2 regions of the Fontibacillus forbon genome follow, and region 2 is predicted to be linked to the other one. Evidence: predicted binding sites of a transcription regulator. Region 2 holds the regulator's gene; the other holds the start of a gene.
The links. The regulator CtsR, encoded in region 2, represses protease genes until heat stress. The targets are predictions, from matches to a motif close to ATGGTCAATAAAGGTCAAACA.
Positions count from the first base shown of each region.

Region 1 (6,282 bases), on a different contig from region 2:
CCTCAATATCGGCTACGTTCAGCTCGGCTCCGGCGTCCTCCAGGTCGTCCGTGGCGGGAACGCAGGAAGGGAAGGTCGTATATACCTTCAGCGGCAGCCCGCGTCCTTCTTCGTGCATCCAGCGCACGCCTTCCGCACCGAATACATTGGCGATCTCATGGGGATCCATGAACACGCCCGTCGTCCCTTTCGCCAAAGCGGCTTTGGCGAACTCCGTTACGGACAGCATCGTGCTCTCCACGTGCATGTGGCCGTCCAGCAGGCCCGGGACGATAAAGCGCCCCTTGGCGTCCAGCACGACCGTCTCTTCGCCGATCGTATGGCCGGCGTCCCCGACATAAGCGATCCGGCCCGCAGCGACGGCTACGTCCGTATGTGCCTGCAGCCGTCCGGTGTATACATTGACGAGCGTTCCGTTTTTTATCACCAGGTCGGCCTTTTTCGTTCCGGTGGCCACTTCGGCCAGAGTCCGGCTAACCTCGGTCAAATGATGTCTCTGTAAATGGCTCATCTTTGTTCACTCCTTCATTGGTGGGTGGCTAACTTCTCTGTTCATATTCTTTCACCGAACTCCTTGAAAAGCAAGCTGGCCCGGCAAAGCGGCGCGATATTCAGAAGCCGGTCCCGATGATCTTGGATCGATTCGGAATCCTATAGGTTAATGTATATAAAAAAGACCGCTCCAAGGGCGATAACCCGTTGGAGCAGTCTTTGATTTACTTTTGCAATTAAAATTAAACGCCTTGCGGTGTTACTTTCTCGATGACGCGATCGATCAGGCCATAGTCTTTCGCTTCGGCAGCGCTCATGAAGTAGTCGCGGTCGGTATCCTTTTCGATCCGTTCCAGCGGCTGTCCGGTGCGTTCAGCCAAAATCTTGTTCAGCTTATCACGCATCTTCAGGATGCGGCGGGCACGGATTTCGATATCCGTAGCCTGACCTTCGGCTCCGCCGAGCGGCTGGTGAATCATGATTTCACTGTTAGGCAGCGCGTAGCGTTTGCCTGGAGCGCCCGCATTCAGCAGGAATGCGCCCATGGAAGCCGCGAGGCCCACGCAGATCGTGGAAACGTCGGACTTAATGAATTGCATCGTATCGAAAATGGCCATACCGGCTGTAATGGAACCGCCTGGGCTATTGATGTACAGATGGATGTCTTTCCCCGGCTCTTCCGCGTCCAGAAACAGCATTTGCGCGATAATGGCGTTAGCGACGACGTCATTGACCTGGGAACCCAGGAAAATGATGCGGTCCTTCAGCAGTCTGGAGTAAATGTCATAGGCGCGTTCTCCGCGGTTACTTTGTTCAACGACCATAGGAATATAACTCACCGATAAAACCTCCTTATTTGGATCAAGCCATTTTATTGAATCGGTTCAATCAATTTCAGAATTGACGGAATCGATGAATATTAACCTCATCATAAACAATTTCAAACAGAAAGTCAAAGAAAGTCAAACTCAGTGTAATAAAAAAACCCATAGGTCAGGGTATCAGGTAAATCGTATAATAACTAATAGTTGCTAATGAAGTAATAATGGCGCGCCCGCGAGGAATCGAACCTCGATCTCAGGCTCCGGAGGCCTACGTCATATCCATTGGACCACGGGCGCAAACAGTACATTTAATTAGCGTGCAAAAATGATTATATGACATCCAGGGATAAAAAGCAAGGAAGTTGCTAAAAAAAGTTGTCAGTCGCCGGATCCGGGATAATAAAAAATAAAAGGATTGAACTGAAAGCGTTTTTATGCTAATTTGATGTTATAAAAACGTTTTTATTATGAAGGGCGAATGGAAATGGCAAAGGTTACAATCAAGGACGTAGCAAGGGAGGCGGGCGTCTCCATATCTACGGTTTCGAATGCACTAAACGATGTGGACGTACTGGCTCCGGAGACAAAATCACATGTGCTCAACGTGGCAAAGCGGTTAAATTATGTACCTAACCTGAACGGCAAGCTTTTAAAGTCCGGGAAGACTAAGATGCTGGGTTTTTTCACAACCAGCGTATCGGGGCCGTATTTCTACACGCTGGTGGAGTCCATGGCCCGCGAGAGCGACCGCTTGGGTTACGGGTTGAATGTGTTCGTCACAAAAGACAAGCAAGTGATCATGAACAACATTCTCGGCAGGCGCGTAGATGGCGTCATCATCTATGAAGAGCTAAAGATCGATGAACATGACATCGCGGTGATGGAGAAAGACAAGATCAAGGCCGTGTTTCTGGATCGGGTCTTTCACAACGAGACGATGGGCAGCGTGACCTTCGATTCCTTCGTGTCCGGTTATGAAGCAACGAAATATTTAATCAGCCTCGGGCATAAGAGAATTGCCTACATCTCCGGCGTGGATACGATGTACGATAGCGTGCAGCGGAGAGACGGCTATCTGGCCGCCTTGAGGGAGCATCAGCTTCCTGTAGACAGCGACTATGTATTGCAGGGCTATTTTGAGGAAGAGGGCACTTTTAATGCCGTAAAATCCTTTCTTCACAACCATTCGGGCAAGGTGCCGGATGCTTTCCTGGCCGGGAACGACCTTAGCGCGATCGGATGCATCAAGGCTTTGAAGTCTCACGGTTTCGAAGTACCGATGGACATTAGTGTCGTAGGCTTCGATGATATCGATATCGCCCAGTACTTCGCGCCGCCGTTAACGACGGTCAGGAACCAGATCGCAAGGCAAGCTATCCTGACGATCGACCATCTGGTTGCCATGATCCAGAAGAAAGAACAGGGTAAGTCCCAAAAGCTGCAGGGAGAGCTTGTCGTTCGAGGCTCAAGCCATGTAAAGATCAACAGGAACGAACAGGCGTAAGCCGGGAACAAGAATCTTTGTTGCGGAATTGTTTTTTTAACGGTGCAAAGATAGGGGGATTTGTTTTGCCAAAAATAAAAACGTTTTTATACTTTAAATTTATATTTTAGAAGGGAGAGAGGAACATGGCAAAAGGGTCTGCCGCTAGCGGGAAAAAGCCGATGGGGCAAAGGGTCAGGGAATTTGCAATCGATTACAAGCGGCAATGGGAGATTCAGTCCATGATCTTGCCCGGCGTCATCTTCATGATCATTTTTTGCTACATTCCGATTTACGGCTTGTCGATCGCTTTTAAAAACTACACGGTCATCGATACGCTGGATTCCGCTCCCTGGGTGGGTCTCGACAATTTCAAAATCATTTTGTCCGACAAATATTTTTGGGATTCGGTGGTTAACACCTTGGGCATCAGCTTTCTGAAGCTGGCTGTCGGCTTCGTGATTCCTATTGTTTTGGCGATCATGATTTACGAATTAAGCATGGGCCGGTTCAAAAAAATCGTGCAGACCATTTCGTATCTGCCGCATTTTCTGTCCTGGATCGTATTGGGCGGGATGCTGATTACGTGGTTTTCGACCACCGGGTTGTTCAACCAACTGCTGCTCGATTTGGGTCTCATTTCGAAGCCGCAAAACATTTTGCTGGACCCGGGGAAATACTGGTGGATCGCCACCCTGTCCGATATTTGGAAAGAGGCGGGCTGGGGGACCATTCTTTATCTGGCCATTATGTCGAAAATCGATCCTACATATTACGAAGCCGCCAAAATCGACGGGGCCAGCCGAATCAGACAAATCTGGAACATTACGCTCCCTAATATGAAGATGATCATCAGCTTGAACCTGATCTTGACTGTAAGCGGTTTATTGGGCTCCAATCTGGATCAAACCCTGGTGCTGATGAACTCCCAAAACCGGGCCCGCGCGGAGGTCATCAACTCTTACGTATACCGGATGGGGATGACGCAGGGCGATTTCTCCTATGCTACCGCCGTTGGTTTGGGTGTCTCCATAGTTTCAGTAATTCTGCTGGTTGCCGCCAATAAAGTCACCAGTAAACTAAACGATAATCAATCGGTCTTGTAAAGGAGGCAATTCCAGTGAATCGAAAGGCGGTTAAAGAAGATCTCGACAGCAGAATCTTTGATACCATCAACATCACCTTGCTGCTCATGTTCACCGTAGTCATCGTCGTTCCGCTTTGGAATGTCATCGTGTCCTCCTTTAGTTCGGGCAGATCGCTGGCGGAAGGCGGATTCGTATTTTGGCCCAAGGAGTTCTCCCTGGAAAATTACGAAGCCGTATTTCGGGACACGAGCATTTGGCAATCTTTCTTTATCTCCATCTCCAAAACGACGCTCGGCGTGATTACCCACGTGTTTTTCTGCGCCATGATCGGTTACGGGTTGAGCAAAAGATACGTACGCGGCCGCAAACTGTATGTCGCCATGGGCGTCATTACCATGTTTTTCTCGGGCGGCATGATTCCCACCTACTTATTGATCAAATCGCTGGGACTGCTCAACAGCTTCTGGGTGTACATCATTCCGGCCTTGTTCAGCTATTACGATGTCGTCATTCTCATGAACTTCTTCCGGAATGTGCCCGATTCGCTCGATGAGTCGGCCAAGATCGACGGAGCCGGGGACTGGCGGATTTTTCTCAAAATATTCATTCCGCTTTCCATGCCTGCCATGGCAACGATCGCTTTGTTCAACGGAGTCGGGCAGTGGAATGACTTCATGACCACCAAATTGTACATTACCGATCAGGCCCTTTATCCGCTGCAGATGAAGCTGTATGAAATTATCGTCCAGTCGCAAACGCAGTCAATGCAAAATATCGGGGGCTCCGTCGTGATCGAAACGACGACCAAAGGGGTTCAACTCGCGACCATTGTCATTACTACGTTGCCGATTGTCGTGATGTATCCAATACTGCAAAGGTACTTTATCTCGGGCATGATGCTGGGGGCGGTGAAAGAGTAAAAGTTTCTTTTCGGCGGTTTACCAAGCAGACAAATGTGGGGTTTTAAAGTTGTTGAAAGCGCTTTAATTCAAAGGAGGGTAAAAGGATGTACAACATGAACAAAGGATTTGGTACAAAAGGGATCAAATTGTGTGCTGCATTACTGGCTGCGGTATTGGTCATTACGGGCTGCGGCTCGGGGGGAGGATCCAAGAACGCCCCTAAGGACGTTTCGATTGAAGGCCGGTATGCGCTCGATCCGGAAACGCCGGCGTGGAAGCTCGACAAAAAAGAAGAGACAACCGAGCTTACCTGGTATGTGAATGCGGACTGGTGGAATACCGACTTCGGCAAGGACGTCGTGACCAAGAAAATTAAAGAGGACTTGAACATTGACATCAAATTCATTACGGGCGACGACACGAAACTGAACACTTTTTTTGCCGGCGGGGATATGCCCGACCTGCTAACCATTTTCGATTCGAACTCTCCGGTGGTGCAAAAAGCTCCGACTTGGGCACTGTCGTTAAACGATCTTGCGGAAAAATACGACCCGCATTTCAACAAAGTAGCCGCCGCGGATACGTTGAACTGGTTCCAGTTGAAAGACGGCAAGACTTACGGCTATCCGAACTACTCGAATACGCAGGCCGACTATGACAGCGGCAACATTCCTGCTAAAACGGCATTTGTCGTCCGCAAGGATGTTTACGACGCCTTGGGCAAAACGGCCATGGGAACGCCGGAAGAATTCAAAGCCGTCATGGACCAAATCAAAGGACAATTTCCGGATCTGATTCCTTTCGGTTTCAATTCCATCGGGGAAGGCACCGGTTCATTGGGCGACGTGTTCCAGGATTTCCTCGGCGTACCGCTGGAAGACAGCAATGGCGGATTCTATAACCGTAACCTGGATGAAGACTATCTGGCCTGGATCAAAACCTTGAACGAGGTTTACAGAGACGGCGCCATCAGCGACGACAGCTTTGCCGACGACGGTACGGCCTTTGAAGAAAAAGTGAAATCCGGGAAATACGCAACGATGCTCCTGGACGGGACTCCGCAGCAAGGCGGAAATCTGCAAATCTTTTTGAGCGCAAATCCCGGCAAGGAATATTTGGCGATCGACGGACCTCAAAGCACGGTTGGTAATCAGCCGACGCTGAACCAATCCGGCATTACCGGCTGGATGATCAGCTTCATCACGAAAAAATGCAAAGATCCGGCCAAAGCCATTCAATTGTTCACGTATCTGCTGAGCGAAGAAGGCCAAATGCTGATGAATTACGGAATCGAAGGAGAAACGTATCAAGTGAAAGCCGACGGCAGCGTGGAATTCTTGCCGGAGGTTAAAGATCTTCAATTGAATAACGCGGATAAATTCAAAAAAGATTACCGGATGGGCGAGTTTATGTTCTTCGGCCATGACCGTCATAAAGCGATGAGCGCCGACGCCTTCCCGGAAAGCATCAAACAAATGCAAGAATGGGGCAAG
Region 1 is NZ_JBKGFV010000010.1:31,342-37,623, reverse strand. It holds gene ade (adenine deaminase) at 1-511, opposite strand, end outside; gene clpP (ATP-dependent Clp endopeptidase proteolytic subunit ClpP) at 735-1,331, opposite strand; tRNA gene ACLB09_RS24680 (tRNA-Arg) at 1,539-1,613, opposite strand; gene ACLB09_RS24675 (LacI family DNA-binding transcriptional regulator) at 1,801-2,820, shown strand; gene ACLB09_RS24670 (ABC transporter permease) at 2,946-3,905, shown strand; gene ACLB09_RS24665 (carbohydrate ABC transporter permease) at 3,920-4,807, shown strand; gene ACLB09_RS24660 (type 2 periplasmic-binding domain-containing protein) at 4,894-6,282, shown strand, end outside.
Region 1: a site for CtsR is predicted at 1,441-1,461, ahead of clpP (ATP-dependent Clp endopeptidase proteolytic subunit ClpP). Genes of this name have one in related genera too.

Region 2 (6,282 bases):
TGTATGATTTCAAAGATTGATTAAAAAAAGAACAGCCTCCAAAGCGCTTGCTTCGGAAGCTGCTTTTATTTATTTCATCGGCTTAAACGTTAAGGTTTTGAAGTAACTTCCAAGATTTATTTTACTGCACCAAATGCTTGCTTAATAGATCGGCTATGCCCGTGCTGCGGGCAACCTTGGAATTATTCAGGAACAAGATGCCGGACTTCCACTATAATGACTTGAATCGGTGTTCATTGAAAACTCCGACTCTTCGGAAACTGTCCATAAATCAAAAACGGACCCGCAGGAATCTGCAGGTCCGTCGCTTTATGCAAAGCATGCTTGCTTATATCTTATTTTTTTATGCATTTTTGGAATAAGAACCCGACTTCTCGACCGTCAACGCGCCGTTCTCTTCGTCGATTGTGAGCGAATCGCCCTTCTTCACGTTCCCGGTCAGCAATTCTTCGGACAAGCGGTCCTCGATATGCTTCTGGATGGCCCGGCGGAGCGGACGTGCACCGTAAGCCGGATCGAATCCTTCCTTGGCCAGGAATGCCTTAGCTTTATCGGTTAAAATAAAATCAACGTCGTATTCACGCAGCCGCTTGCGCAGTTCCTCGGACATGAGCGTCACGATTTCGCCGATATGGGCTTCCTCCAGGGAATGGAAGACGATGATTTCGTCGATCCGGTTGAGGAATTCAGGACGGAAGCTCTTCTTAAGCTCTTCCATCACTTTGCCCTTCATGTTATCGTAATCCGCTCCCGCATCTTCGACTGCGGTAAATCCAAGCCGCGTATTCCGCTTGATCGCTTCCGCGCCGACGTTGGACGTCAGAATGATCAGCGTGTTGCGGAAATCGACCACCCTGCCCTTGGAGTCGGTCAACCGGCCGTCTTCCAGCACTTGCAGCAGGATGTTGAACACCTCAGGGTGCGCTTTTTCGATCTCATCAAGCAATACGACGGAATAAGGCTTGCGGCGTACTTTCTCCGTAAGTTGACCGCCTTCCTCATAGCCGACATATCCTGGAGGCGCGCCGACCAGACGGGCTGTGGAGTGCTTCTCCATGTATTCCGACATGTCGATCCGGATGACGGCGTTCTCGTCGCCGAACATCGATTCGGCAAGCGCTCGGGCCAGCTCGGTCTTACCTACCCCGGTAGGCCCGAGGAAGATGAAGGAGCCCATTGGACGCTTCGGATCTTTAAGACCCGCACGCGCCCGGCGGATCGCCCGGCTGACTGCCTTAACGGCTTCGTCCTGGCCGATAACCCGTTCATGCAGGATTTGCTCCATATTGAGCAAGCGCTCGGTTTCTTCTTCTTTTAGCTTGCTGACCGGGATTCCCGTCCAGCTGCCGACGACCTGCGCGATATCTTCCGGAGTTACCTCGGAATCGGTGCGGCCCTGCTTTTCTTTCCACTGATTTTTCGTTACATCCAACTCTTCGCGGATCTTTTGCTCGGTATCGCGAAGGGCTGCCGCTTTTTCGAATTCCTGGCTTTGCACCGCGGCGTCTTTCTCCTTGCGGATATCTTCCAGGCGATTCTCCAGCTGTTTCAAATTCGGCGGTACCGTGTAAGAGTTCAGCCTTACTTTGGAGCCCGCTTCATCGATCAGGTCGATCGCTTTATCCGGCAGGAACCGGTCCTGAATATAACGGTCCGACAACTTGACGGCTTGCTCGATTGCATCATCGGTGATCTTCACGCGGTGATGAGCTTCATAACGGTCGCGAAGCCCGTGCAAGATTTGAATCGCTTCCTCAACGGACGGCTGATCTACCGTGATCGGTTGGAAACGGCGTTCCAAAGCGGCGTCCTTTTCGATATATTTGCGGTACTCATCCAGCGTCGTGGCTCCGATGCACTGCAATTCGCCCCGGGCAAGCGCCGGCTTAAGGATGTTGGATGCGTCGATGGCACCTTCCGCGCCACCCGCTCCGATCAAGGTGTGCAGCTCATCTATGAATAGAATAATATTGCCCGCTTGCCGGATTTCATCCATGATTTTTTTCAGCCGGTCTTCAAATTCACCGCGGTATTTGGTGCCTGCTACCACGGAGCCCATGTCGAGCGTCATTACGCGTTTATCGCGGAGCGTTTCCGGTATTTCGTTGTTGATGATCTTTTGCGCCAGGCCTTCGGCAATCGCCGTTTTCCCGACGCCGGGTTCACCGATCAATACCGGATTGTTTTTAGTCCGGCGGCTAAGCACCTGAATAACCCGTTCGATTTCTTTACTACGTCCGATAACTGGGTCGAGATTTCCTTCCTTGGCGGAGGCCGTCAAGTCACGAGCCAAGCTGTCCAGCGTCGGCGTATTGATATTGGCAGGCGCTCCATGATGGCTCGAGACGGCTTCGCTACTGCCAAGCAGTTGAAGCACTTGCTGACGCGCTTTGTTCAGGCTGATGCCGAGGTTGTTCAGCACGCGTGCCGCCACCCCTTCACCTTCCCGGATCAGGCCAAGCAAAATGTGCTCGGTACCGACATAGGTATGACCTAACTTGCGAGCTTCGTCCATAGAAAGTTCAATGACTTTTTTGGCTCTCGGCGTATAGGCGATATTGGAGGGTTGCTCCTGACCGCGGCCGATCAAGGTTTCCACTTCATCTTGTATTTTCTCGAGTCCGAGTCCAAGGCCGATCAACGCCTTGGCTGCAATGCCTTCGCCTTCCCGGATCAAGCCGAGCAAAATATGCTCGGTACCGATATTATTGTGGCCGAGTCTGACCGCTTCTTCCTGGGCCAAGGCCAACACCTTCTGGGCACGTTCCGTAAATCTTCCAAACATCATCTCTCTTTGCACCTCCACATAAAATCTATTGCTTCCGTTAATTACCCACTTTTTCCCGAATCAGTTTGGCGCGGTACATATCCCGTTCTCCTGGCGAAAGATTTTCGCCGAACAGCTTCTGCAGAAAACCGGGTTGGGTCATGACATTGAGCTCATTTAACACCTGAGCCGGCACGTCAGCGATCAAACCGATATCCACGCCAAGCCGAACGTCGGACAATCGTTGCGCCGCTTCTTTCGAATCCATGATTGCGGCATGGGATAAAATCCCGTAAGAACGCATTACACGGTCAATCATTCGTAAACGCGATTCGGAAAGCAGCTTCTCGCGGGCATTTTTTTCATGCTCGATAATCTGCAGGACGACACCGTACAAATTCTCAATAATTTCCGCTTCGCTTTGTCCTAGTGTAATCTGATTTGAGATTTGAAACAAGTTACCCATCGCTTCACTGCCTTCGCCGTAGATGCCTCTTACCGTCAATCCCACCTGGGAAACGGCGGATAAAATCCGGTTGATCTGCTGCGTAAGCACCAAAGCCGGCAAATGCATCATGACCGAAGCCCTTAATCCGGTACCGACATTGGTCGGACAACTGGTCAAAAAGCCGCGGTTGCCGTCGAAGGCATAATCCACGTGATCCTCGAAAATATCATCAATCTCCGTAGCCTTGTTCCAAGCTTCCTGTACTTGAAAACCGGGATACAAACATTGAATTCGCAAATGGTCCTCTTCGTTCACCATAATGCTTAAACTTTCATCTTCACTTATAAATGCGGCACCCCTACGGGATTCACCTGCCAGATTGGGACTGATCAAATGCTTCTCGACCAGTATACGTTTATCCAGGTCCTCCAGGTCCTCCAGCAAAATCGGATGGAATATCCCGTAATTCTGCAGGCGCTCATCCTTCAGAACCTCCTGAAGCATTTGCAGCACTTCCTCGGACTGCTGCCCCGTAGCCAGCATCGGAAAAGGATGATGAATCAGGTTGCGGGCAATCCGTACCCTGGTGCTGATTACGATATCCGACTCCTTGCCGCCCCGGCTCATCCATTCGCTTAATGGCTGTTCTGTAAAACGAAGATTAGGCATCGTACACTCCTCCTACTCTGCGGGAATATTCTTCTCAAGTTCGCGGATCTGGTCCCGAAGCGCGGCGGCCTCCTCAAACTCTTCCTGAAGAATGCGGGATTGCAGCTCACGCCGCAGGTCGTCCAGCTTGCGTTTGAGTTGGATGTGACTGCCAGCCCGTTTCGGGATTTTACCAACATGAACCGTGTTCCCGTGCACTCTTTTAAAGAGCGGATCCAGGCGGTCATTAAAATATTTATAACAGGAGCTACAGCCAAAGCGTCCTATCTTGCTGAATTGGGAGTAAGTCAAGCCGCACTCTTCACAGCGGAGATTCTCCGGCTGCCTGGAGGCGGCGGATTGACCAGGGACGCCGGGATGAAAATCCATCAGACCCGACAACAGGTTGTGTATGGAAAATCCACCCGTCGTCCCCGGGATCATTTCACCCTTTTCTCTGGCACAAGCTTCACAAATATGAAATTCCGTCTTCTCGCCGTTTACGATCTTCGTAAAATGCAGCGTAGCGGGGCGCTTACCGCATTCTTGACATTGCATAGGATGTCCCTCCTCCAATGGATAGGCTCTAACACACCTGAGGCGGTGCCGGTCATCAGCCAAGCAAAGAGATCAGCATCGCCTTCATCAGTCTCGCCCGGATTTGATCCCGGTATGGCAATTTGACCATCAGTACTTCCCTGGAAACCGCCGCACGCATCAATGCAGCTTCCCTTGCGCTTAGAAATCTGGCCTCTTCCAATTGATAAATTAACCCCTCCGCCGCAGACTGGCCGATTTCATCGCCAATCGTTTGATGCAGGTGCGTATGCAAAGAGGTCGGGCCCGGCAGTTCGATCCGCCTGATGCGGACATATCCTCCACCCCCGCGCTTACTCTCCACCAGATATCCCTTTTCGAGCGTAAACCTCGTGCTGATCACATAATTGATCTGTGAAGGAACGCAGGAAAATTTGTCGGCCAGATCGTTGCGCTGAATTTCTATCGCGCCTTCAGGGCTTTCGTGCAAGATGCTTTTGAGGTATTTTTCAATAATTTCTGAAATATTGCGCATCACCTATCCTCCATTGCTCAGTACTCCAACATACCGCGCCACCGATGAACCTAACTCAGCTTATAAACAAAGCATCGCATGTATGAATAGTATTAACCGTATGCGCCGGTTTGAATATGGGATGGCTATGATATGTTGACTTTGACTTTCTTTGACTTTAACTTAAATTTATTATAGCACAAATTTCCGATTTGCCAAGGGGAGCATCAAATTCGTATTAGCCCCTTGGAGCAGGTCAATAAACTTCAATAAACATACTGTTTGCGCAAACGTTTCCATGTATAATGAGAATTATTGGATTTGCTTTAAAGGGAGCACCATCGGAGGCTTTGATACAATACGGCTTTTTATTGAATGGAGGTATCTCATCGCTATGTATAATTCTTATATTTTTGACTTGTATGGAACGCTGATCGATATTCATACGGATGAGGAAGACCCTGCAGTCTGGGAAAGACTTAGTTATCATTTTCTGTACAGCGGTTTACCGATAAAACCGGAGGTACTTAAGGAGCAATATCGCGGAGAGGTTGCGCGCCAAATTTCCACTCCGCCAGTTGAATGCGAATTTCCTGAGCTGGATATTCATTTGATCTTCAAAAATATCGCTTCTAAAATAGGATTCAGTCCGGAAGCGAGCTGGCTCGATGAAACGGTGCGCTGGTTCAGAATACTTTCTATGCGGCGTCTGAAGTTATATGATGGCGTTAAAGAAACATTAAGCGCATTAAAAAATCAGAATAAGAAAATTTACTTACTATCTAACGGACAAGAGACTTTTGTGGAAGCAGAAATGCGCATTCTTGGCATAACAGGATTTTTTGATGGCATTGCCATCTCATCCAAGCCGGGGATCTGTAAGCCAGATCCCCTGTTCTACGCCTATCTTGCCGACACGTTTAAGGTTGATCTGGCCTCTGCTATTATGATCGGGAATGACGCAACCACCGATATCGCGGGCGCCAATCGCCTAGGTATGGATGCATGCTATTACCATTCCAACTGCTCTCCGGAGACCGAAACGGTGGATTGTAAACACCAGATCTGGGACGGCAATTTCCGGCGCATTTTAGAGCTGGCTTGATCTAATTCTTTTTCTTTGCAGCTCTATCGCCACCAATAACTGTAAGCGTGGATGGTACAATTTGCGGCCGCAACATTCGGTTTTCTTAATTAACTGGATTTCCTACAGTTAATTAGGCTAGGATGAGCTGCCTGAGTAAATTAGATGGAAAACCTCCATCTAATTTCACTCATTTCCGCTGAATTGGCTCAAACCCTCCGAATTAGCTGCAGGTTTTACAGTTAATTATCTCAAAGGGGCGATTTCCGCGGAATTAACTGTAG
Region 2 is NZ_JBKGFV010000012.1:682-6,963, reverse strand. It holds gene clpC (ATP-dependent protease ATP-binding subunit ClpC) at 344-2,788, opposite strand; gene ACLB09_RS25265 (protein arginine kinase) at 2,826-3,884, opposite strand; gene ACLB09_RS25260 (UvrB/UvrC motif-containing protein) at 3,897-4,421, opposite strand; gene ACLB09_RS25255 (CtsR family transcriptional regulator) at 4,477-4,935, opposite strand; gene ACLB09_RS25250 (HAD family hydrolase) at 5,309-6,019, shown strand.